4 regions of the Bradyrhizobium sp. USDA 4541 genome follow, and region 2 is predicted to be linked to each of the others. Evidence: riboswitches for the same ligand, from Rfam matches in the RefSeq annotation. Region 2 holds a riboswitch; each other region holds the start of a gene.

The links. Region 2 has a riboswitch for cobalamin ahead of metE (5-methyltetrahydropteroyltriglutamate--homocysteine S-methyltransferase). Riboswitches for the same ligand answer to the same signal wherever they lie in the genome.
Positions count from the first base shown of each region.
Region 1: it holds a riboswitch for cobalamin, as region 2 does, so the genes downstream of both, J2R80_RS41325 (ribonucleoside-diphosphate reductase subunit alpha) here and metE (5-methyltetrahydropteroyltriglutamate--homocysteine S-methyltransferase) in region 2, are expected to answer to the same signal.
Region 3: it holds a riboswitch for cobalamin, as region 2 does, so the genes downstream of both, J2R80_RS08855 (TonB-dependent receptor) here and metE (5-methyltetrahydropteroyltriglutamate--homocysteine S-methyltransferase) in region 2, are expected to answer to the same signal.
Region 4: it holds a riboswitch for cobalamin, as region 2 does, so the genes downstream of both, J2R80_RS35520 (DUF1636 domain-containing protein) here and metE (5-methyltetrahydropteroyltriglutamate--homocysteine S-methyltransferase) in region 2, are expected to answer to the same signal.

Region 1 covers NZ_JALJZF010000001.1:8,745,026-8,750,087, forward strand. The annotation lists gene J2R80_RS41320 (ribonucleotide-diphosphate reductase subunit beta) at 1-134, opposite strand, end outside; gene J2R80_RS41325 (ribonucleoside-diphosphate reductase subunit alpha) at 164-2,101, opposite strand; cobalamin riboswitch at 2,197-2,413, opposite strand; gene J2R80_RS41330 (radical SAM/SPASM domain-containing protein) at 3,785-4,666, shown strand; gene J2R80_RS41335 (hypothetical protein) at 5,047-5,062, shown strand, end outside.
Region 2 covers NZ_JALJZF010000001.1:8,361,370-8,366,431, reverse strand. The annotation lists gene J2R80_RS40015 (nodulate formation efficiency C protein) at 1-770, opposite strand, end outside; cobalamin riboswitch at 2,003-2,205, shown strand; gene metE (5-methyltetrahydropteroyltriglutamate--homocysteine S-methyltransferase) at 2,303-4,648, shown strand.
Region 3 covers NZ_JALJZF010000001.1:1,914,257-1,919,318, forward strand. The annotation lists gene J2R80_RS08845 (ABC transporter substrate-binding protein) at 1-475, opposite strand, end outside; gene J2R80_RS08850 (hypothetical protein) at 682-855, opposite strand; gene J2R80_RS08855 (TonB-dependent receptor) at 967-3,249, opposite strand; cobalamin riboswitch at 3,358-3,556, opposite strand; gene J2R80_RS08860 (iron ABC transporter permease) at 3,669-4,712, shown strand; gene J2R80_RS08865 (ABC transporter ATP-binding protein) at 4,709-5,062, shown strand, end outside.
Region 4 covers NZ_JALJZF010000001.1:7,353,296-7,358,357, forward strand. The annotation lists gene cobN (cobaltochelatase subunit CobN) at 1-85, opposite strand, end outside; gene cobW (cobalamin biosynthesis protein CobW) at 85-1,119, opposite strand; gene J2R80_RS35520 (DUF1636 domain-containing protein) at 1,116-1,490, opposite strand; cobalamin riboswitch at 1,584-1,796, opposite strand; gene cobO (cob(I)yrinic acid a,c-diamide adenosyltransferase) at 1,833-2,486, shown strand; gene J2R80_RS35530 (cobyric acid synthase) at 2,498-3,946, shown strand; gene cobD (threonine-phosphate decarboxylase CobD) at 4,128-5,062, opposite strand, start outside.

The sequences.
Region 1 (5,062 bases), 380 kb from region 2:
GAGCCGAGCGGAACCTCCTCGCCCATCCAATGGGTCTGCTGCTGACGCTTCCAGAACTCGTAAGCCCAGCCATAGCGATCAACGTCATAGCTTCCGGTCGAGTCCAGGAGGCCGACCCGTCCCTTGCCGATCAACGTGCGCGGATCGACAGCCGAGAGGTCAATCACTGACATGCAAGGCACTCCTCATAGTCGGTGCGCTGCGGCTGCGGTCGTTCCGCCTCGTCACGGCCGCTGATTTTGCCGGCGAACGCTGCGCGCGAGATCGACTTCGAACGGCAGTAATAGAGGCTTTTCAATCCGCGCTCCCATGCCGTCCAATGCAGCATATGGAGATCCCACTTATCGACGTCGGCCGCCAGATAGAGGTTGATCGATTGACTCTGGCAGATGAACGGCGCGCGGTCGGCGGCGAGCTCGATGATCCAGCGCTGGTCAATCTCGAAAGCGGTGCGAAAGATCGCTTTCTCGTGCTCCGAGAGGATGTCGAGATGAGCGACCGATCCCTCGTGCGCTATGATCGACTGCCATATCGCCGGGGTGTTGGCGCCCTTGGCCGTGAGTACCCTGGCGAGATGCGGATTGCGCACCGAGATGGCGCCAGACAATGTCTTATGGGTGTAAATGTTGGCCGGGACTGGCTCGATGCAAGCGCTCGTGCCGCCGCAGATAATGCTGATCGAGGCGGTCGGCGCAATTGCGATCTTATGGCTGAATCGCGCCATCACGCCGCGTTCCAGCGCATCCGGGCAAGGGCCGCGCTCGCGAGCGAGCGTCACCGACGCCGCGTCGGCATCCCGCCGGATTTTCCGGAACATGTTCAGATTGAACGACTTGGCCAGGACGCTCTCCATCGGAATGCCCTTGGCCTGAAGGAACGAGTGGAAGCCCATGACGCCTAGGCCGACGGAGCGCTCGCGTAGGGCAGCATAGCGGGCACGCCTCATGCCCTCCGGCGCCACCGTGATGAAGTGGGTGAGCACGTTGTCAAGGAAACGCATGATGTCTTCGATGAAGCCCGGCTCCTCGCTCCACCGGTCCCATGTCTCGAGATTGAGCGATGAGAGACAGCACACCGCGGTGCGCTCCTCGTCGCGATGATCGATGCCGGTCGGCAGGGTAATTTCGCTGCACAAATTGGAGGTCGAGACCTTGAGGCCGAGGTCGCGCTGGTGCTTGGGAAGGGCGCGGTTCACGGTGTCGATGAACAAGAGATAAGGCTCGCCGGTCTGCAGCCGGTTCTCGAGGATACGTTGCCACAGCTGGCGAGCGTCGATCTCGCGAACCATTTCGCTGGTCTTTGGACTGCGAAGCGCGAACGCTGTCCCGGCTCGCACGGCATGCATAAATTCGTCAGTAACGTTGATGCCGTGATGCAGGTTGAGGCTCTTACGATTGAAGTCGCCGGACGCCTTCCGGATCTCAAGGAACTCCTCTATCTCGGGATGTTGGACATCGAGATAGACTGCCGCCGAGCCGCGCCGCAACGAGCCTTGACTGATCGCCAGCGTCAGGCCGTCCATGACGTGGATAAACGGGATGATGCCCGAGGTGACACCGCCCTTAACCTTCTCGCCGATCGAGCGAACATTCCCCCAGTAGGTACCGATGCCGCCGCCGTTGGAGGCAAGCCAGACGTTCTCGTTCCAGGCGCCGACAATACCTTCGAGCGAATCCGAGACCGAATTGAGGAAGCATGAAATGGGTAGACCACGCAAGCTGCCGCCATTCGAGAGCACCGGCGTCGCCGGCATGAACCACAGTCGGGACATTGCATCATATAGACGCTGAGCATGTGCAACATCGTCCGCAAACGCGCACGATACCCGCGCAAACATGTCCTGGACGCCTTCGCCCGCGAGCAGATAACGGTCGGTCAATGTCAGCTTGCCGAACGATGTCAGGAGGCTGTCGCGCGATCGATCAAGTGCAAGGTCGGACGGCTTTGGAGCTGGCGCGAGGGGACGCGGCAGCGGGGCCAGCGATGGAGGCGGCGCAACAGACCGCTGAAGCGGGGCAAGCGCTGCCTGTGCTTGCGCTGCCCGCACACTGGATGGTGTAACGAGATGACCCTGCTGATCGAAATCAAAAGACGGCGACATCGGCAACCCCGCGATGTTTGGAGCCGGGGCCACGGACGACTTGCAGGAGACAAACGTCCCTCAGTGCAAGCGCTCCACCGGGGCACCCCGCCCGAGGACGTTTGTTCTGTCGCGGCAGGTCTCCTGGCTTGCGGGTCGCTGCGGCTGTCGACCTTCCCGGCGCGTTTCTGCGCCAGTGGCCCATGATGACAACCGCTCACCGCTTACAGTTGCGGGGGCAGCCCCGGAGTAGCCGTTCGGCGCACCGGGTTCCCTCTTAGCTTCCTGTCCTACAAGATAAAGGATGGAAGAACCATGACAGATCTACATCTAGGCGTCACTTGCCGAGATTCGTCAAGTCTCGTTTGGGGTACATCAAGTCAGAAGAGGACACCGCGAAGTCAATGAATGGAGTGGCCGACGCCGAGCACCGGTATGTTCCGCTATCCATATACGTCCACCTGTGGCTGTTCAGGCAAATCAATCCAGAAATCCGGCCGACCATTCATCAGTCTATGCTGATCTGGAACGTAGATCCTACCAAAGGCTCTGAGACCGTTTTTTTCCGTTCCGATGAGTATGAGCGGATCTTCAGCTCAAGATCTTCGAAGCTATCAGCGTCAACGATCCAGATGAAATCGTGTCTAAGGCGCTGGAAAGCTATCATGGACGTAGCCGACGCAGTCAGCTCCTCGACACACGACGCTCCCCGTGCGATCTCGCTGCTCGAACGGCTGACGGCCCTGAAGAACACGAAAGCTCATCGAGCTCGCAGCGGCTAAGCCGCTGTAAGCGCGACGAAACCGGCTCCCTTCGTGAATTTACCGTCGGCGCAAGCCTTGTCTCACAATGAAGGAGCAAGTCCGCGGCGGCGCGTCCCACCGAGATCGCCTTGTCAATATCTTTCTAGCTAGTATAGCTGCTGTTCGGCGCGCATAGCAGATCGATTTGGTCGCGGCGCATCTAGGTCGCCGCCCTTCTGATCAATTCGGCACGTGCCCGGTGCATGTTTGTAGCGAACCAATTGTCTGGCCCATTCTCGCGATCTGCCGATAAAGGCTTCGCCTACTGTTCGGTGCCCAAAGAAGCCAGGTTGGTCCTACTCGGCCGCGTCCATCAGGATTTCCGGATCGTCGCGCCTCTCATCGCGCCCCAGAGCAATCTTCGCAACACGCGAAAGCCTCCAGGGCCGTGCTGGATCACGCCCGACGCGCTTGAATCGTACCCGACGTCATGTTGCAGGATTCGGCGCAAGCCACGACTGTTTGGCAAACAAGCTTGGCATTTCGGACGCGATCGGAACAACGTATGTCGCCTCTGGGCGGTCCCATGTCGGCGATTGACTGCTCGGTCCGGCGACACGGAGATGATGTGGTCCTCAGGATCGAGCACCTCCCGGAGCCCTATTTGCGGCTCTCCTCGACAACATCAAGAGCTGTCGAGCTGACGTGTTTCTGGAGGAAAGGAGGATGCTAGGCGCAGACATGGTGGTAGGCGGCAATCGACACCCAGAGAGAGGAGCGCCGGACTGGTCCTCCTGTACCCTGTTGTCGAAACCAGCGTGGCAAAGCACGGGCTTCATTCAAGGCATCTCGCCCAACGTCCAAACTCCGGTTGCGATCGTTTCAGGCAAGGCGCGACGCCGCGTTAGCTGCGCTCGATCTGCGGCAATTGCCTGCTCCGGCACCTGAAAGGACCAGATACATGACGGCATACCCTAGGGTCTTACAAGAGTTGCGTGTGGTTGAGCCCGGCCATCGGGTATTGGAGATAACCACGACCACCGGCTGCATCGTCAGATGTTCTTATTGCTCCCAGGACAAGTTTGCAGATCGCCAAAGGCCCGTATCCCAAGCCAAGCATCTGGGTGTTCAGGATTTCAAGCAATGTCTCTCACGCGTACCGACAGCTACTGGCATTAGTTTTTCCGGATATTCGGAACCCTGGTTGCATCCGCATTGCAGCACGATGGTTGAGCATGCTTACGCACGCGGCCACGACGTCCGGATCTTCACGACCCTTGTTGGAATGAACGGGACTGACGTTCGACGCCTGCAAATGCTCCGGTTCAAGACTTTCGTCGTGCACGTTCCCGACGACGGCACTTATATGAACAGCCGCCTCGTCGGAAAAAACTACATCAATGTCATGCGCCGACTGATTGAGGCAAACATTCCCTCGATTCAATTTGTGATCCTGGGTAAAATCCATCCTGATCTATCCGATGTAATCCCCGCCAAAAAGCTGCAACGCTTGCGGCCGCTGAGTAGCAGGCGAGGACATATAGATCCGAAAATGATCACCCCGCGGCAGCCGATCGCCGGCACCCTGACATGCAATGGGAAACAGCAACATCGGAATGTCCTTCTTCCAAACGGCGATGTTACTTTGTGCTGCATGGATTTTGAGCGGCGTCATGTCCTTGGGAATCTTTTGCGCGACGAGTACGAAGATCTGTTCGAAGGCCGGATATTTAGCGAAATCGCCGACCGCATGAACGGTACAGATGGCTTTCTGCTTTGCAGGACGTGTGAATTTGCCAAACCGGAGCCGGAATGCTGCAGGGCCCCTGCCCGCGCGCTGTGAGGAATGGCCATACCAATGGAAGCTCGCCGCACCAGCTGGACTAGAGGGGAGGGATTATCCGGCTGAAGGAGCGATACGCTCTCCTCTCATCAATCGCGAACTCGGCCAATGGCAGACCGATCATCACGATGACAGGCCTGGGATCGTCGCGATCGCGAGCTGAGCGTTGGATCGAGGTCCTCGCATCGCATTTCAGTTCGAACCTCAGTTGAAGGATTTGTCATCCTGCGCTCTCCTTTTCGCGACGCGAACACACAGCATCGCCTTGGGTGCCGCCCTTGTTCGCTATCATTCTCTGTCTTGCTTGGGGGCTACGTCAGGTTTTGGACAGCCACCGCTAGTACCGAGGCGCCGAGACCGATGCAAGCGGAGACGCGACCATGAACCAATTTGACA
Region 2 (5,062 bases):
CGTTCATTTCGATCTATGTGATGGAACCAGGACCCCGGAGGAAAAGTCGCAATCCTTTTGGCAAGGAAAGATTGCGGCTCCCAATCGTGTCCTTCCCGCTTGTCGAAGGTGATGACCCCATTTTGGGTGAAGTAGCGGGGGCCTGGTATGTTGCAGTTCACCAACAGCAGAACGCGCCACCGGTCCGCTTTCTCGGTCGGCTTGTCATTCGCCGCCCTAACGTAATCCACGACTACAGGTTCGATGATATGACAGCGGCCGTGCCGGAGCAGATCGCCGAGCTTGCCTTGCGCGGTCGTGACAAAGTTGAAATTGACCGGATTATGCAGAAAACGAAGGTTTGCGTCTTTTTCGCCGTCGGTGACTTCACTGGCGATGAGTGAAAGCGCCAGGGCGCGCCAGCCGAGTTCGATAGGCTTTGCATAGGGAGACGCAACTTCAATCTTTCCGTCGGTCCCAACCTTCCAGGTAATAACGTAATGCTCGTCTGATCTGTTATCCTGATGCCTGGTCCAGGAAAGGTAAACATACTCGGTGTGGTCGATGCCTTCGGCGATTCCCCAGTTTCGAGGGACGAATTGCGCCACTTTCGAAACTTTGGAGACAATGTGCTCGATTGTCTCACCGTCTTGCGTTCGCCAGTTTGACTTGACTCGTTCGACGAGCGCGCTTTCGCCGGCTCGCGCCGCGTTGCCCGTCGCAACCAGCCCAGCAAGGAAAATCAGCGATTGACAGAGACAGAGCAAGCCTCTTGCAGACATTCTCTTCATAACGGCCGAACCATCGGTTTTTCATCCACACGTCAAAGCGGGCAGCCTTCAATGCTATCCTCGATTGGAAGAAGTTAGCGGCAACGTGACACGGGCGCCTGCCGATGTCCCGCGCGAGCAGGCGCTGTCCCCTCGATGTCACGCGCCGCTAACTTCAGTGGGCCAGCCACAACCTCAATTTGCTGTGCTGGACCTGCCCAAGAGGAGAAGCCTGGGCACCCTTGAGCTTGCATCCTTCGTGCCAGGAAATAGCCGGCAAATCGCGCCGGATTTGTGCAGTATTTGTCCGCTTTCCGACCTGCATTCGTTTCTATGTTTCCATTCCGCCGATCCGCGTAGGCCGGTTCAGCTTTTGTCGCACAGATCTTCGAGGCGCAGGCGAAGGCCGCTGCCGATTTACGGATGAGAAATCGGGAGGCACCTTTGAAAGCTGTTGGACCGTCCGGTCCGGTGTGCTCACCCGAACGCCCTGCGATCTCTATCAGCCGATCTCTATCGGCTCGTAATTGACGATAAGCAAAAGTCGCTCGTCACCGCCGGGCGCGCGGAATCGTTCGGAAGCGCGTCGTCAGGCAGGCAAATGATATGGCGCGCGCGTTTCTGCCTACGCGCACGATGGTTCGATCTTGTCAATCGTCCAGCGGCCTCGGCTACGCATTCATGGTCGGATGAGCCGCTGTTTCCAGTCGCGGCGGCCGGCAAGCGAGAAACGATCAAGTCGCGCTAATTTCCTCTCGCGTTGCTCAACATTCTCGAGAGCATCTGTCTGTCGGGTTGATTCATGAACGCTTTCACCAATCACCCGAATAGGCCGATCGCAAAGACGGTGACAGCAAAGACGCCGACCGCGCTCCAAACAGCCATTTTCTTCATTGCGGGCCTCCCAGCGTTCGTTGAGGCGAATCGATGTGCGTGCCCGAGTATTATCGGCATCGGAGGCCGCAAGTCGCCTACCAGTATTGGTTGGCTCGTAGATCAACATGCGCGCCGGGTATGCTGATGAAGCTTGTGCAGCTGTTTTGCCCCTGGCGGCGGTTCTTGGCTGTCGAGAGCCAGGACGCCGGCACGCTGGAAGCGCCGCGACTTGCGCCTTCGACAATTCTTTCGGCACATATATTGGAGAGAGCTTCCAGTCGTGGTCAACTTTCGACGTTAAATGGCCATTTGAGTCACCGATGGCAGCATTGACGTGAGAGAGTCATCTGAGAGGTTGACGGAAGAGGTCTGTTGCCGATAATTCAAATCGTAGAGGTTCTCCGGTCCTGCTGGATCCGGAGCTAAGAGGGAAGCCGGTGAACAGGCCGGCGCTGCCCCCGCAACTGTAAGCGGCGAGCCGCTGTCCAACAATGTCACTGAAGCCGGTGCGGCTTCGGGAAGGCCGGACAGCGGCGATGACCCGCGAGCCAGGAGACCTGCCTCGACCAATATACGTCCACGGGCGGGGTGTCCCGGTGGTGCGCCAAGCAGCCGCCGCTCGGGCGATCCTGCTTGCGTCCGCCATGGCCTTTGCCCCCAACTACGGGGTTAGCGCTATGTCTCTTCTCTCCCTTCCGGTTGCTACGCTTGGAACGCCTCGGATCGGTCCGAGGCGCGAGCTCAAACGCGCGCTCGAAAGTTACTGGGCCGGCGCAATCAGCGAACAGCAATTGCTCGAGGACGCAGCTGGCCTGCGTGCTGCGAACTGGGCTCGCCAAAGATCCCTCGGTGTCACCGTCATTCCGTCCAACGATTTCTCGTTGTACGACCAGGTGCTCGACACCTCCGTCATGGTTGGTGCCATCCCGGAAATCTACGCCTCGAAAACCGAACCGGTTTCACTCAAGACGTACTTCGAGATGGCCCGCGGTTCACAGTGGGACCGCCAGACTGCGAGTTGCAGCCACGGATCGGGCGGATATGGCGCGCCCGCACAGGAGATGACCAAGTGGTTCGACACCAACTACCACTACATGGTCCCTGAATTTCATCGGGGACAGACGTTCCGGCTGTCCTCTCGCAAGCCTGTCGAGGAGTACGAGGAAGCCAAGGCCCTTGGGTTCCAGACCCGCCCTGTCCTGATCGGGCCGGTCACATTCTTGAAGCTTGGCAAGAGTGCGGATCCTGCGTTCCGGCCCCTGTCGCTCCTGGATGACCTGATACCGGTCTATGTCGAGGTTCTGCAAGAACTGGCCAAACGGGGAGCAGACTGGGTTCAATGCGACGAGCCCTGCCTGGCCCTTGATTTGGATGAGGATTCGCGAAAATCTTTGCTGCACGCCTATGACCGGCTCACCACGGAGGCCCCTGACGTCAAGATCATGGTCGCCAGCTATTTTGGCGATCTCGGCGACAATCTGGATACGGCGTTGAACATGCCCGTTGCCGGACTGCATGCGGATCTAGTTCGCGCGCCGAAGCTGTTGGAGCGGATTATAGCTGCCCGCCGACGCGATCTCATCATGTCGCTTGGTGTCATCGACGGACGAAATGTGTGGCGGTCGGATCTGTCGGTACTCCGCCAGCAGCTGGAGCCCGCCGTTGCGAAGCTAGACAGGCACCGTGTCCAGATCGCTCCATCCTGCTCGCTGCTTCATGTGCCGGTCGATGTTGAACTCGAGATCGGGCTCGCTTCCGATGTCAAGAGCTGGCTTGCTTTCTCGGTTCAGAAGATGCGTGAGCTTGCGATCCTGGCGCAAGCGCTCGCAGGTGACCAGAACGTTGCGGAAGCTGTTGCGGAATCGCAACGTGCCGCGACCGCCCGCCGAACTTCGCCGAAGATTCGTGATGCCAATCTCGCTGTGCGGATGAAAGCTATCGACCAAACCATGCGCCGGCGCGCCAGCCCATTTGTCCGTCGTGCCGAGATCCAACGCAAGCGCTTCGCACTACCGGCTTTTCCTACCACGACGATCGGATCGTTCCCGCAGACTATAGAGGTCCGTAATGCCCGTGCGGCACACGCGCGAGGCGCGATCAGCGACGAGCAATATGACAAATTCCTCAAGGAGGAGACTGCGCGCGCTATACGCTGGCAAGAGGACATCGGTCTGGACGTCCTCGTACATGGCGAGTTTGAGCGCAATGATATGGTGCAGTACTTCGGCGAGCAACTCGCCGGCTTCGCATTTACCAGGAATGGTTGGGTGCAATCCTATGGCTCGCGCTGTGTCAGGCCACCGATCCTATTCGGAGATGTTTTGCGGCCAAAGCCGATCACCGTCGACTGGTGGCGCTACGCGCAGTCACTGACCGGCAAGCCGGTGAAGGCAATGTTGACCGGACCGGTAACGATCTTGAACTGGTCGTTTGTTCGCGATGATATTCCAAGAGGCGAGGTCTGCCGCCAGATTGCGCTCGCGATCCGAGACGAAGTGCGCGATCTCGAGACAGCCGGGGCGACCATGATTCAGATCGACGAAGCTGCACTCCGCGAAGGATTACCCTTGCGTCGATCGGAGTGGGCGGCCTATCTTGAGTGGGCCGGGGATAGCTTCCGCATCTGCTCATCGGGCGTTGCTGATCGAACGCAGATTCATACGCATATGTGCTACTCGGAGTTCAATGACATCATCGATGCGATTGCTGCAATGGACGCGGATGTCATCTCGATCGAAACGTCGCGCTCGAAGATGGAGCTGCTCGACGCGTTCAGGAACTACAAATATCCCAATCAAATCGGGCCGGGCGTATATGACATCCACTCTCCCCGCATTCCCGAGGCAGGGGAAATGAAGGAGCTGATCGCATTGGCTCGGCAGCGGTTGCAGGATTCGCAGCTCTGGGTAAATCCGGACTGTGGTCTGAAGACGCGCAAATGGGAGGAGGTTCGCCCGGCGCTGGTCAACATGGTCGCCGCCGCCCGCGAACTGCGCGCAGCATCTGATCGGCCAAGCCACTGATCCTGCACTTGGCTCTCTCTCTCTCTCTCTCTCTCTCTCTCTCTCTCTCCTTGCGGAAGCTGATCCGCTTCTATTCACCTGCGCTCTCGATCGTCTGGACGGAGCTTTGGATGAGCATAAAAAAGCCCGGCCGCGTTAGCAGACCGGGCGAAAGTCAAGTCTGAGAGGAAGCGACGCTGACGCATCGCCGACTTCCATCGGAGGAGGGAGGACAGCCGATGGTCCGATCGCCGGCGAGGACATTCGCCGTAAATCTGAACCCAAGCTAAAGCACGGCTCAGTGTAGCTCAATTATGCCGGGGTATGCGCCCGGTGTAATCGAGTATCGGAAAACTACACCAAGGTTTGTCGCTGATGAGCACTTTCACAAGGTTTATCGACTAGAGCAATGAGGGTGGTGACGCCCAACGGTCG
Region 3 (5,062 bases), 6.4 Mb from region 2:
ATGCCTCCTTCAGAAGCTTGAACTGGTCGCTGGCCTGCTGCGGATCGAGGTTGGTGAGGCCCGTGACGTTGCCTCCCGGTTTTTCCATCGAGGCGACAAGCTTCAACGCGACCGGATCGGTCACGATCGCAAAGATCACCGGGATCGTCGACGTGGCTTTCTGCGACGCGACCGACGCCGGGCCGCCGAGTGCGAGGATGACATCCACATTCGCGTCGACCAGCTCCGAGGCGAGGCCCGGAAGGCGCTCGAGCTTCGATTCGGCAAATCGCGGTTCGATGACGATGTCGCGTCCTTCGAGATAGCCGCGCTCGGCGAAGTCGCTCAGAAGGTTCTTCTTGATGGAGTCGAACAGCGGCGACGGGCTGCCGTTGACGAGGATTCCTACTTTCCTGGGGGCCTGTTGCGCATCGGACGGGTCGCACATCGACGCGATCATGCAGAAGACCGTGAGCACCGCCTTCGCAAACCTCATGGCACCGCCCCCGGCAAGGACCCAGCGTCCATGCGAAGCCTAGCATCCAGGGGGTGGGCAACCAATCCGGAAGGGTGGTCCGGCCGATGACCTCGCTGCGACCTAATGTCTGCTTGGCGACGACGAGCCGGGCTCGGTAGCTCGCGAGCTACGAGGCCGCCGCGCGCGACTGCGCGCAGGATCTGTGGATCGATATTCGCCGGGCCTCACAACGGCTCGTCATCATTGCCGTAGCGGTCGAGCTTCGGCGTGGCGATGTCGCCGTCCTCATAGTACTCGTCGTCCTGCAACGCTGCGGGTGGCGGAGGCTTCTTCGACTTGTCGTCGGTCTTGTCCTTGATCTTCGTGCCGCCCTTGGTCTGCTTCCCGGCCTTGGCCATGCGTTTCCCCTGCGCGGGTCAAATCAGCTGCCGGAACTCTACCCCAGTTTCGGTGCGTTTGTAATGTTCGGAGACGGTGCGCGGGGCAGACCCGCCCCACCGGTTCACGCTCTAAAACGTCGCGCCGGCCTTTACCATGTAGGTGCGGCCGGGCAGCGGATAGGCCGAGAAGCGGCCTTCGGTGAACGTGCTCGCGATGGCGTAGTCGTAATAGAGCGCGTTGAACAGGTTGTTCACGCTCAGTGACCAGAAGAAGCGGTCAACTTGCCCGCTCAGCTTGATATCGGCGGTGGCGTTGCCGGGAATCCGGCTCTGGGTGTTGGCCTGATCGTTGTCCATGATGCGCGAGCTCCAGGCCCGCACCGTGGCGTCGAGCACCAGATAGTTCTGCCAGATATTCCAGGTGACGCCGAGATTGCCGGTGTAGCGCGACACCAGCGGCACGTCGTTGCCGGTCCAGATGCCTTCGCGGAACACCGCGCGGGTGATCGCCATGCCGCCGCGCAGGGTCACCGTATCGCTGAACTTGAGCGAGGCACTGGTTTCCGAGCCATAGCGGCGGGTGGGGTCGAGGTTGGTGTTGAAGAACAGCACCGGGTTGAAATGGATCTCGTTCTCGAGATCCATCAGATAGACGCTGGTCTGGACCTGAAACAGGTTGGTCTTGACCCGGAAGCCGCCCTCGACATCCTGCGAGGTCTGGGTCTTGAGCTGGAAATTCTGCGGGATCGGGGCGAAGGTCAGCGGATCGAACGACGGTCCGGATGCGACGCGCTCGTCGACATCGGGCGTGCGGAACGCGCGCGCCGCGCGGCCGAACACCGAGAAGGTGTCGGTCAGGCGATGCTCGGCGCCGACATGCAGGGCGTATTGCGTCTCGTTGCTGTCGAGCGGTGCCGCCTGCGTGTCGAACGCGAATGGCGCATTCGGGTCGTAGCGATCGCGCGCCGAGATGCTGGTATTCTGGACGCGCGCGCCGTAGGAGATGTCGGTCGTTGGCAACAGGCCCAGCGTATGTTGCCAATAGCCGGCCACGCTCTGCTGCTCGATATTGTAGATGTGGAACGGGTCGACGCCCTGATAGGCGCCGCGCGCCTCGCGGAAGCTCGAATCGTAATAGTCGATGCCGGTCAGGATCGTCGACGGCACGCCCAGCATCACATTCTTGACGCTGAGCCGCGGCGTCAGCGACCAGGTCTGCAGCGCGGCATCATTGTAGGTCGAAGCGAAGCTGATGGTCGGCATCGTGCCGAAGAAGCCGCTCTGCGTCTCGCGCTGCCGCCAGCCGCCGTCGACGATGAGGTCGACGCCGTTCATCAGCGTCTTGGTGAAGCCGGCGGTGACGCTGGCGGTCTGCTGGTTGGCATAGTCGAAGGGCGTCGCGGCGCCGCGGCGATCGGTGAGCAGCTCGTTCACGCCGATCGACGGATCGACCAGCCGTCCGCCGGGTAGGCCGAGCTTCTGGTCGCTGCCGGTGACGGTCAGGAAGGCGGTGAGATCAGGCGTCGTGTAGTTGATGTTGCCGACGGCGTTGCGCTGGTCGAGCGCATTGTTGACGCGGTAGCCGTCGGACTTGATGCCATTGCCGTAGAACGAGGTGGACCACGGTCCGGAATTGAGCGCTGCGGAGACCGCGGCCATGCGGGTGTTGAACGAGCCAGCTCCGGCCTCGGCCCGCATCGTCGTCGGCGGGCCGCCGACGCCGGTCTTGGTGATGATGTTGACGACGCCGCCCACCGCATTGTCGCCGTAAAGCACCGCGCCGCTGTTGCCGCGCGTGATCTCGATGCGCTCGATCGAATCGAGCGGAATCGTGGTGAGGTCGAAGCCGGCCTTGTCGACGTCGTTGAGGCGGCGGCCGTTGAGCAGGAACAGCGTATTGTCGGTCGCGAATGCGCCGAAGCCGCGCAGGTCGACCGACGTCTTGGCGCCGTTCGGTCCGCCATAGGGCGTTTGCAGCTGCACGCCCGGCACCTGCGCGAGGATCTCGGGTAACGACTGCACCGGCGAATGCGCGATGTCGTCGGCGGTGATCACGGCCGAGGAGGTGCCGACAATGCCGGCGAACTGGCGGCCGCCGGTGCCGCCCGTTCCGGTGGCCACACCGGTCCCTATCGTGCCCGATCCGGCTCCGCTGCCTGTATTGTTGCCTTGCGAGGTGCCCGGCGCCGGGCGTCGCGGCGCCGGCGCTTCGTCAGCGGCCGGCCTGGCGCGCGTGACGTTCTGGTCGCCCGGCTTGGTGACTTCGATCGCCGGCAGCTGATCGGGAGCGGGTGCCTCCTGCGCCCGCGCTGCGGAGACAAGGAATGCCGGCGCGAGCATCGTCGCCGGCGCGATCATCGTCGACGCGAGCAGAAGCGCGCGGCGCCGCCGATGGAAAGGGAAGGAGAACATAAGCAAGGCCTCGGCAACGTCAGTGGCACGTCACCGCGAACCAGTCTCACCATCGTGCTCACAGCATCAGGTGAAGCTCATGCCTGTACTCCCCGACCGGCAGCATCGCGTGTGACCACGGCTGACGGCAGGTCTCCTGGCTCGCGGGTCGTTACCCTTCGTCGCCTTCCCAGGACCGAGATTCCCAGTGGCCTGTGACGAAGGATTCACCGCATACAGTTGCGGGGGCAGCCGCGGCGTTGGGGAAGTTTCCCCGTACCGCATTCCCTTTTCATCTCATGAAAGAACCGTCATGTTCATCTAGGGTTCGGCCGGGTAGCAAAGTCAATCCGGCGGAAGTCGGGCGGCGGCCGCGCGGCCACGGTTTTTGTCGAGTGTCGCTTGTCTGCCACGGCGATCGCTGTAAGAGCATGGATCCGATGAGCGTGCAGGATTTTGCCTTGGCGGCCGAGGTCGCGGCGCGGCGCCGGTGGGGCGCCACGGCGGCGCTGCTCGCGCTCGTGGTCCTGTTGTGCGTGCTCTCGCTCGGCATCGGGCCGGTGCGGCTGTCGCCGCTCGCGGTGGTCGAGGCGCTGTTCGGCGGCAGCAGCGATGTGGCGCAGGTGATCGTGCGCGAGATCCGCCTGCCGCGCACCATCCTGGCATTTGCGATCGGCGGCATTCTCGGGCTGTCCGGTGCGGCGCTGCAAGGGCTGCTGCGCAATCCGCTGGCCTCGCCGTCGCTATTCGGCGCGCCGCAATCGGCGGCGTTCGGCGCGGTGCTGGTGATCGCGCTGGGCCTCGCCGATGTGCGCTCCTACGCGCTGCCGGTGGTGGCGATCATCGCCGCGTTCGGCTCGGTGTTCGCGCTGCTTGCGATCGCCGGCCGCAATGCCGGGCTGTTGATCCTGATCCTCGCTGGGCTCGCGATCTCGAGCTTTGCGGGAGCCGCGACCGCACTGGTGATGAATCTCTCGAGCAATCCGTTTGTGGTGCTGGAGATCGCGTTCTGGCTGCTCGGCTCGCTGGAGGACCGCAGCTTCCAGCACGTGGCGCTGGCGCTGCCCTTCATCGTCGCGGGCGCCGCCATCCTGCTCAGCCAGGCGAGCGCCTTCCGCGCGCTGACGCTTGGCGAGGAGGCGGCGCAGAGCCTCGGCGTCGACGTCGGGCGGTTGCGGCTCTTCGTGATCACGGGCGTGGCGCTCGGCGTCGGCGGCGCGGTCGCAGTCACCGGCACGATCGGTTTCATCGGCCTCGTCGCGCCGCATCTGATGCGTCCCGTGATCGGTCACGATCCGGCGCGGCTCTTGGTGCCGAGCGCGCTCACCGGCTCGGCGCTGCTGCTCGCCGCCGACATCGCGGTGCGCATCATTCCTTCAACCTCGGACATCAAGGTCGGCGTGCTGACCTCGATCATCGGCGTGCCGTTCTTCCTCTATCTGATCATGCGCGAGCGCCGCGCGCTCGGCGGAGGCGTGGCATGACGCTGCTCTCCGCCGCGGCGCTCAATGCCTCGCTCGGCAGCCGCAAGGTGCTGCACGATGTCTCGCTGTCGCTGCCGTCGGGCCATCTGGTCGCGCTGGTCGGCCCGAACGGCGCCGGCAAGACCACGCTGCTGCGTGCACTGGCCGGGCTGATTTCGTCGGGCGGCGAGATCCGGATCGGCGGCGATCCGCTGGCGTCGCTGCCGCTGCGCGAGCGCGCGAAGCGTTTCGCCTATCTGCCGCAGGGGCACATGGTGCACTGGCCGCTGCCGGCGCGCGACATCGTCGCGCTCGGCCGCTATCCGCACGGCGCGACCGATCCGGCGCGGCTGTCGCAGACGGATATGGAG
Region 4 (5,062 bases), 1.0 Mb from region 2:
CCACGAGATCGGCCGGATCCTGGCCGAGGTCCCTTGGCGTCGCGGTCTCCTCAAGGCCGCGGCTCTCGCGGAAGACGACGTGCATCAGACACCAAGCCGTGCCCTGATCGCGGCTTCATCGATGTCGGCATGTTCGCCGATCACGACGAGCTTCGACTGCCGCGCCCGGGCGCCCCAGGGCATGTCGAACTGATGCCGCACCCGCTCGCCGACCGATTGCACCAACAGCCGCATCGGCTTGCCTTCGACCGCGATGTAGCCCTTGGCGCGCAGCACGTTCTGCTCGCGCGCCAGCCCCTTGATCGAGGCGACCAGCGCGTCGACATCCGAAACTTCCGGAAGATCGATCACGACGGAATTGAAATCGTCGTGCTCGTGTTCCTCCTCGCCATCGTGATGCGACGGCCGCGCCGCGAGATCGCTTTCCGCCGCCGCCCCGAGCCCGAGGATCACGCGCGCGTCGATCGTGCCGTCGACGACGGGCAACATCGGCACCTCGCGCGGCATCTCGGCCGCGATCACCTCTTTCGCTGCCTTGATCCCCTCCGCCCCCGCGAGGTCCGCCTTGGTCAGCAGCACGATATCGGCACATGCGATCTGGTCCTCGAACACTTCCGACAGCGGCGTCTCGTGGTCGAGATTGTCGTCCGCCGCACGCTGCGCATCCACCGCGGCCGGATCAGGCGCAAAACGGCCGGCGGCGACGGCCTCGGCGTCGGCGAGCGCGATCACGCCGTCGACCGTGATCCGCGAACGGATCTCCGGCCAGTCGAACGCTTTCAGCAGCGGCTTCGGCAGCGCGAGCCCGGAAGTTTCGATCACGATGTGATCGGGCTTCACGTTCCGCGCCAGCAACTGCTCCATCGCCGGGATGAAATCGTCGGCGACGGTGCAGCAGATACAGCCATTGGCGAGTTCGACGATGTTCTCGGCCGGACAATTGGCGTCGGCGCACGACTTCAGGATGTCGCCGTCGACGCCTTCGCTGCCGAATTCGTTGACCAGCACCGCGAGCTTCTTGCCGTTGGCATTGCGGATCAGATGCTGGATCAGTGTCGTCTTGCCGGAGCCGAGAAAGCCGGTCACGACGGTGACCGGAATTTTGGCGAGTGTGGTCATTCTGCGGCCTCCGGCACGACGGGAAGAGGTGGAATGCGGGCGAGCGATTGCTTGCGGAAGATTTCCGGACGGCTGCGCCACGGCACGATGCCGTCGGGCGCCGCCGCATAGGCGGAGGCACCGGCGATCACATCCGCGGCATTATCAGCGGACAGTCGGCCGTAGACATAGGACCAGCGCCCCGGCGCGCTGAGCGCGACCGAGCAACCCTGGCTGCAGGCCGACAGGCATGCGACGGGAACCAGATTGACGTCATCAGGCACGCCGGCCTCGACAAGCGCGGCATGCAGGCGTGCACCGGGCGCGAGCTCACCTTCCGCCGGCGTCTGGCCGGCGCGGCAGGTGATGCAGACATGAAGTGTAACGCTCATCGCCCTTCCTGGATTGACAGCGGGAAGCGATGAGGCACACGAACCGATTTTGGACAGGTTCGTTCCCCGTCGCGGAACACCCCGTCCGCCGGTTTCACAACATGCTGCGTTGGCAGGTCTCCCGGCTTGCGGAGCAGGTTTTACCCTTCGATGCCCACCTTCCCGACTCCGTATGGAATCAGTGGCTTGGGCATCTCTCCGGTCACGGTCGCGGGGGCGGCTGCGCTTCGGGCCCGATTTAGCGGAGCCCTATCGCATTCCCTCTTCGCCTGTCGTAGGACAGGAACCAACGCAGGACCACCATTCGTCCAAGCCTCGCACTTGTCAAGCCGAAGGAATGTGATGACTTCTGATGGAAAGGACGCTGAAGACGGCGCCCTCGGCACCGATCTTTCGCCGGATGCGCGCCACGCGGACAAGATGGCGAAAAAGAAGGCCGCCCGCGACCGCATCATGGCGACCAAGAGCGGTGAAAAGGGCCTGATCATCGTTCATACCGGCGCCGGCAAAGGAAAATCGTCCTCCGCGTTCGGCATGATCGTGCGCTGTGTGGCGCACGGCTTTCCCTGCGCCGTGGTGCAGTTCATCAAGGGCGCCTGGGATACCGGCGAGCGCCGCCTGCTCACCGGGCATTTCGGCGATCTCTGTCAATTTCACGCCATGGGCGAAGGCTTTACCTGGGAGACGCAGGATCGCGCCCGCGACATCGCGGCAGCGCAAGCCGGCTGGGAAAAGGCCAAGCAGCTGATCGCAGACCCGAGCCTGCGCATGGTCGTGCTCGACGAGATCAACATCGCGCTACGCTACGACTACCTCGCGATCGCCGATGTCGTCGACTTCCTGACCACGTCGAAGCCGCCGATGACCCATGTCGTGCTCACCGGGCGCAACGCCAAGGAGGAGCTAATCGAGATTGCCGATCTCGTCACCGAGATGACGCTGGTAAAGCATCCGTTCCGCTCCGGCATCAAGGCCCAGCCGGGCGTCGAGTTCTGACGGGCGTCACGATGGCGCGCGCATTGATGATCCAGGGAGCCGGCTCGGACGTGGGCAAATCGCTCATCGTCGCCGGCCTCGCCCGCGCCGCGAGACGGCGCGGCCTGCGCGTGCTGCCGTTCAAGCCGCAGAACATGTCGAACAACGCCGCCGTGACCGTCGATGGCGGCGAGATCGGCCGCGCACAGGCGTTGCAGGCGCTCGCCGCCGGCGTCGAGCCGCACACCGACATGAACCCGGTGCTGCTGAAGCCCGAGACCGATGTCGGCGCCCAGGTCATCGTGCACGGCAAACGGATCGCCACCGCACGCGCGCGCGAATATGCCGGCATGAAACCATCGCTGATGGGCGCGGTGCTGGAGAGTTTTGCGCGCCTGAAGCAGCGCGCCGATCTGGTGCTGGTCGAGGGCGCCGGCAGTCCCGCCGAGGTTAACTTACGCAAGTCCGATATCGCCAATATGGGTTTTGCGCGCAAAGCCGACGTGCCTGTGGTGCTGGTCGGCGACATCGACCGCGGCGGCGTGATCGCGCAGCTCGTCGGCATCAAGACGGTGATCGACCCTGACGATGCGGCGATGATCCAGGGCTTCGTCATCAACAAATTCCGCGGCGATCCGTCGCTGTTCGATGACGGCTATCGCTTGATCGAAGAGCGCACCACCTGGCGCGGATTTGGCGTGCTGCCCTGGTTCGTCCGCGCCGGCGAGCTTCCGGCCGAAGATGCGCTCGGGCTCGGCGAGGCGCGCAAGCCCGGCCAGTGCAAGATCGCGTTCCTTGCGCTGTCGCGGATTGCCAATTTCGACGACCTCGATCCGCTGAAGCTCGAGCCCGGCGTCGATCTCGTGATGGTACGTCCGGGCGAAGCCATCCCGGGTGATGCGAAGCTCGTCATCCTGCCCGGCTCGAAATCGACCCGCGGCGATCTCGCCTTCCTGCGCGCGCAAGGCTGGGACATCGACCTCCTCGCGCATCATCGCCGCGGCGGCCATGTCCTCGGCCTGTGCGGCGGATACCAGATGCTTGGACACAGCGTCGCCGACCCCGATGGGATCGAAGGTCCTGCCGGCGAAACGCGCGGGCTCGGGCTGCTCGATGTCGCGACCACCATGACCGAACAGAAGACGCTGACGCGCTCCAGCGCGGTGCATGCCGCGACCAGCCAACCGATCAGCGCCTATGAAATCCATATCGGGCGCACCGACGGGCCGGATCGCGCGCGGCCCTTTGCATCACTCGACGGTACGGCTGAGGGCGCGGTCTCCGCAGACGGGCGCGTTCACGGCAGCTATCTGCACGGCCTGTTCGCCTCGGACGAATTTCGCAAGGCGTTCCTTGCACAGCTCGACATCCCCGCGGCGGATCAGACTTACGGCGCCAGGGTCGAGAGCGCGCTCGACGCGCTCGCCGGGCACATCGAGACCCATCTCGATGTCGAAGGCCTGCTCGCGCTGGCGCGTTAAAGCGAGATGATTCCTTCTCACCTCGCCCCGCGTGCGGGGAGAGGTCGGAACGCATCGCTAGATGCGTTCCGGGTGAGGGGGAGTCTCCGCAACCGCAGCTGTCGCCGAATATGCGGATGCGGCCCCTCACCCCAGCCCTCTCCCCGTAAGAACGGGGAGAGGGAGCGCAGCGCCGTCGCAATCAGCGCGACAACACGGCGGAAAGGCGCGACCACTCGGCCTCACTGCCCGGCAAGCCGAGGCGCAGCCATCCCGGTTTCTGCTGGAAGACCCGCGGCCAGATCTGCGCACGCGCAAGTTTCTCCTGCGCAGCCAATGCTTCGCCGGTCTCGTAGAGCCGGAACAGCAACGTGCCGCCGACCAGCGTCCAGCCCTGCGATCGCGCTACTGCATCGAGCCTGACGCAGTCGTCCGCGAGCCGCGCAGCCGTCGCCGTTGCCCAGTCGTGATCGAGCAACGCGCGCCGCCCGATCGCGATTGCTGCTCCCGAAACCGGCCAAGGGCCCGCCATCGCGGCAAGCGCGGCGATGTCCGCCTCGCTGCCGATCGCGAAGCCGAGCCGCAAGCCGGCAAGTCCGTAAAACTTTCCGAAGGAGCGCAGGATCAGGAGCCCCGCGCGTCCTGCTTCCGGTGCAAGGGACAGGTCAGGAACGGCGTCCGCAAAACTCTCGTCGATGACGAGCCGGCCAACGCGCGGCAGCAGTGCCAGCAACTCGCGCCGATCATGGCGTCGTCCATCAGGATTGTTCGGATTGACGACGACGGCGATGTCCGCTCCCGCCAGCGCGGCGAGATCGGACACCTCGGCGACGTCCCAGCCGGCGGCCGACAACACCGCGGCATATTCATTGTAGGTCGGCGCCAGAATCCGCGCCCGCCCCTTGAGCGCCAGATGCGGCAGCAACTGAATCGCGGCCTGCGCACCACCCATCGCCACGATCGGCGCCTTGGTGACATAGGCCTGCCGCGCAGCGTCGTGCAGCGATTCAAGATCGGATCGCGACGGCAACGCGCTCCATTGCCTCGGCTCGACATCGACCAAGGGATACGGCACCCGATTGATCCCGGTCGACAGGTCGATCCAGTCGTCCGCGGCGCCGCCGAAGCGCTGCCGGG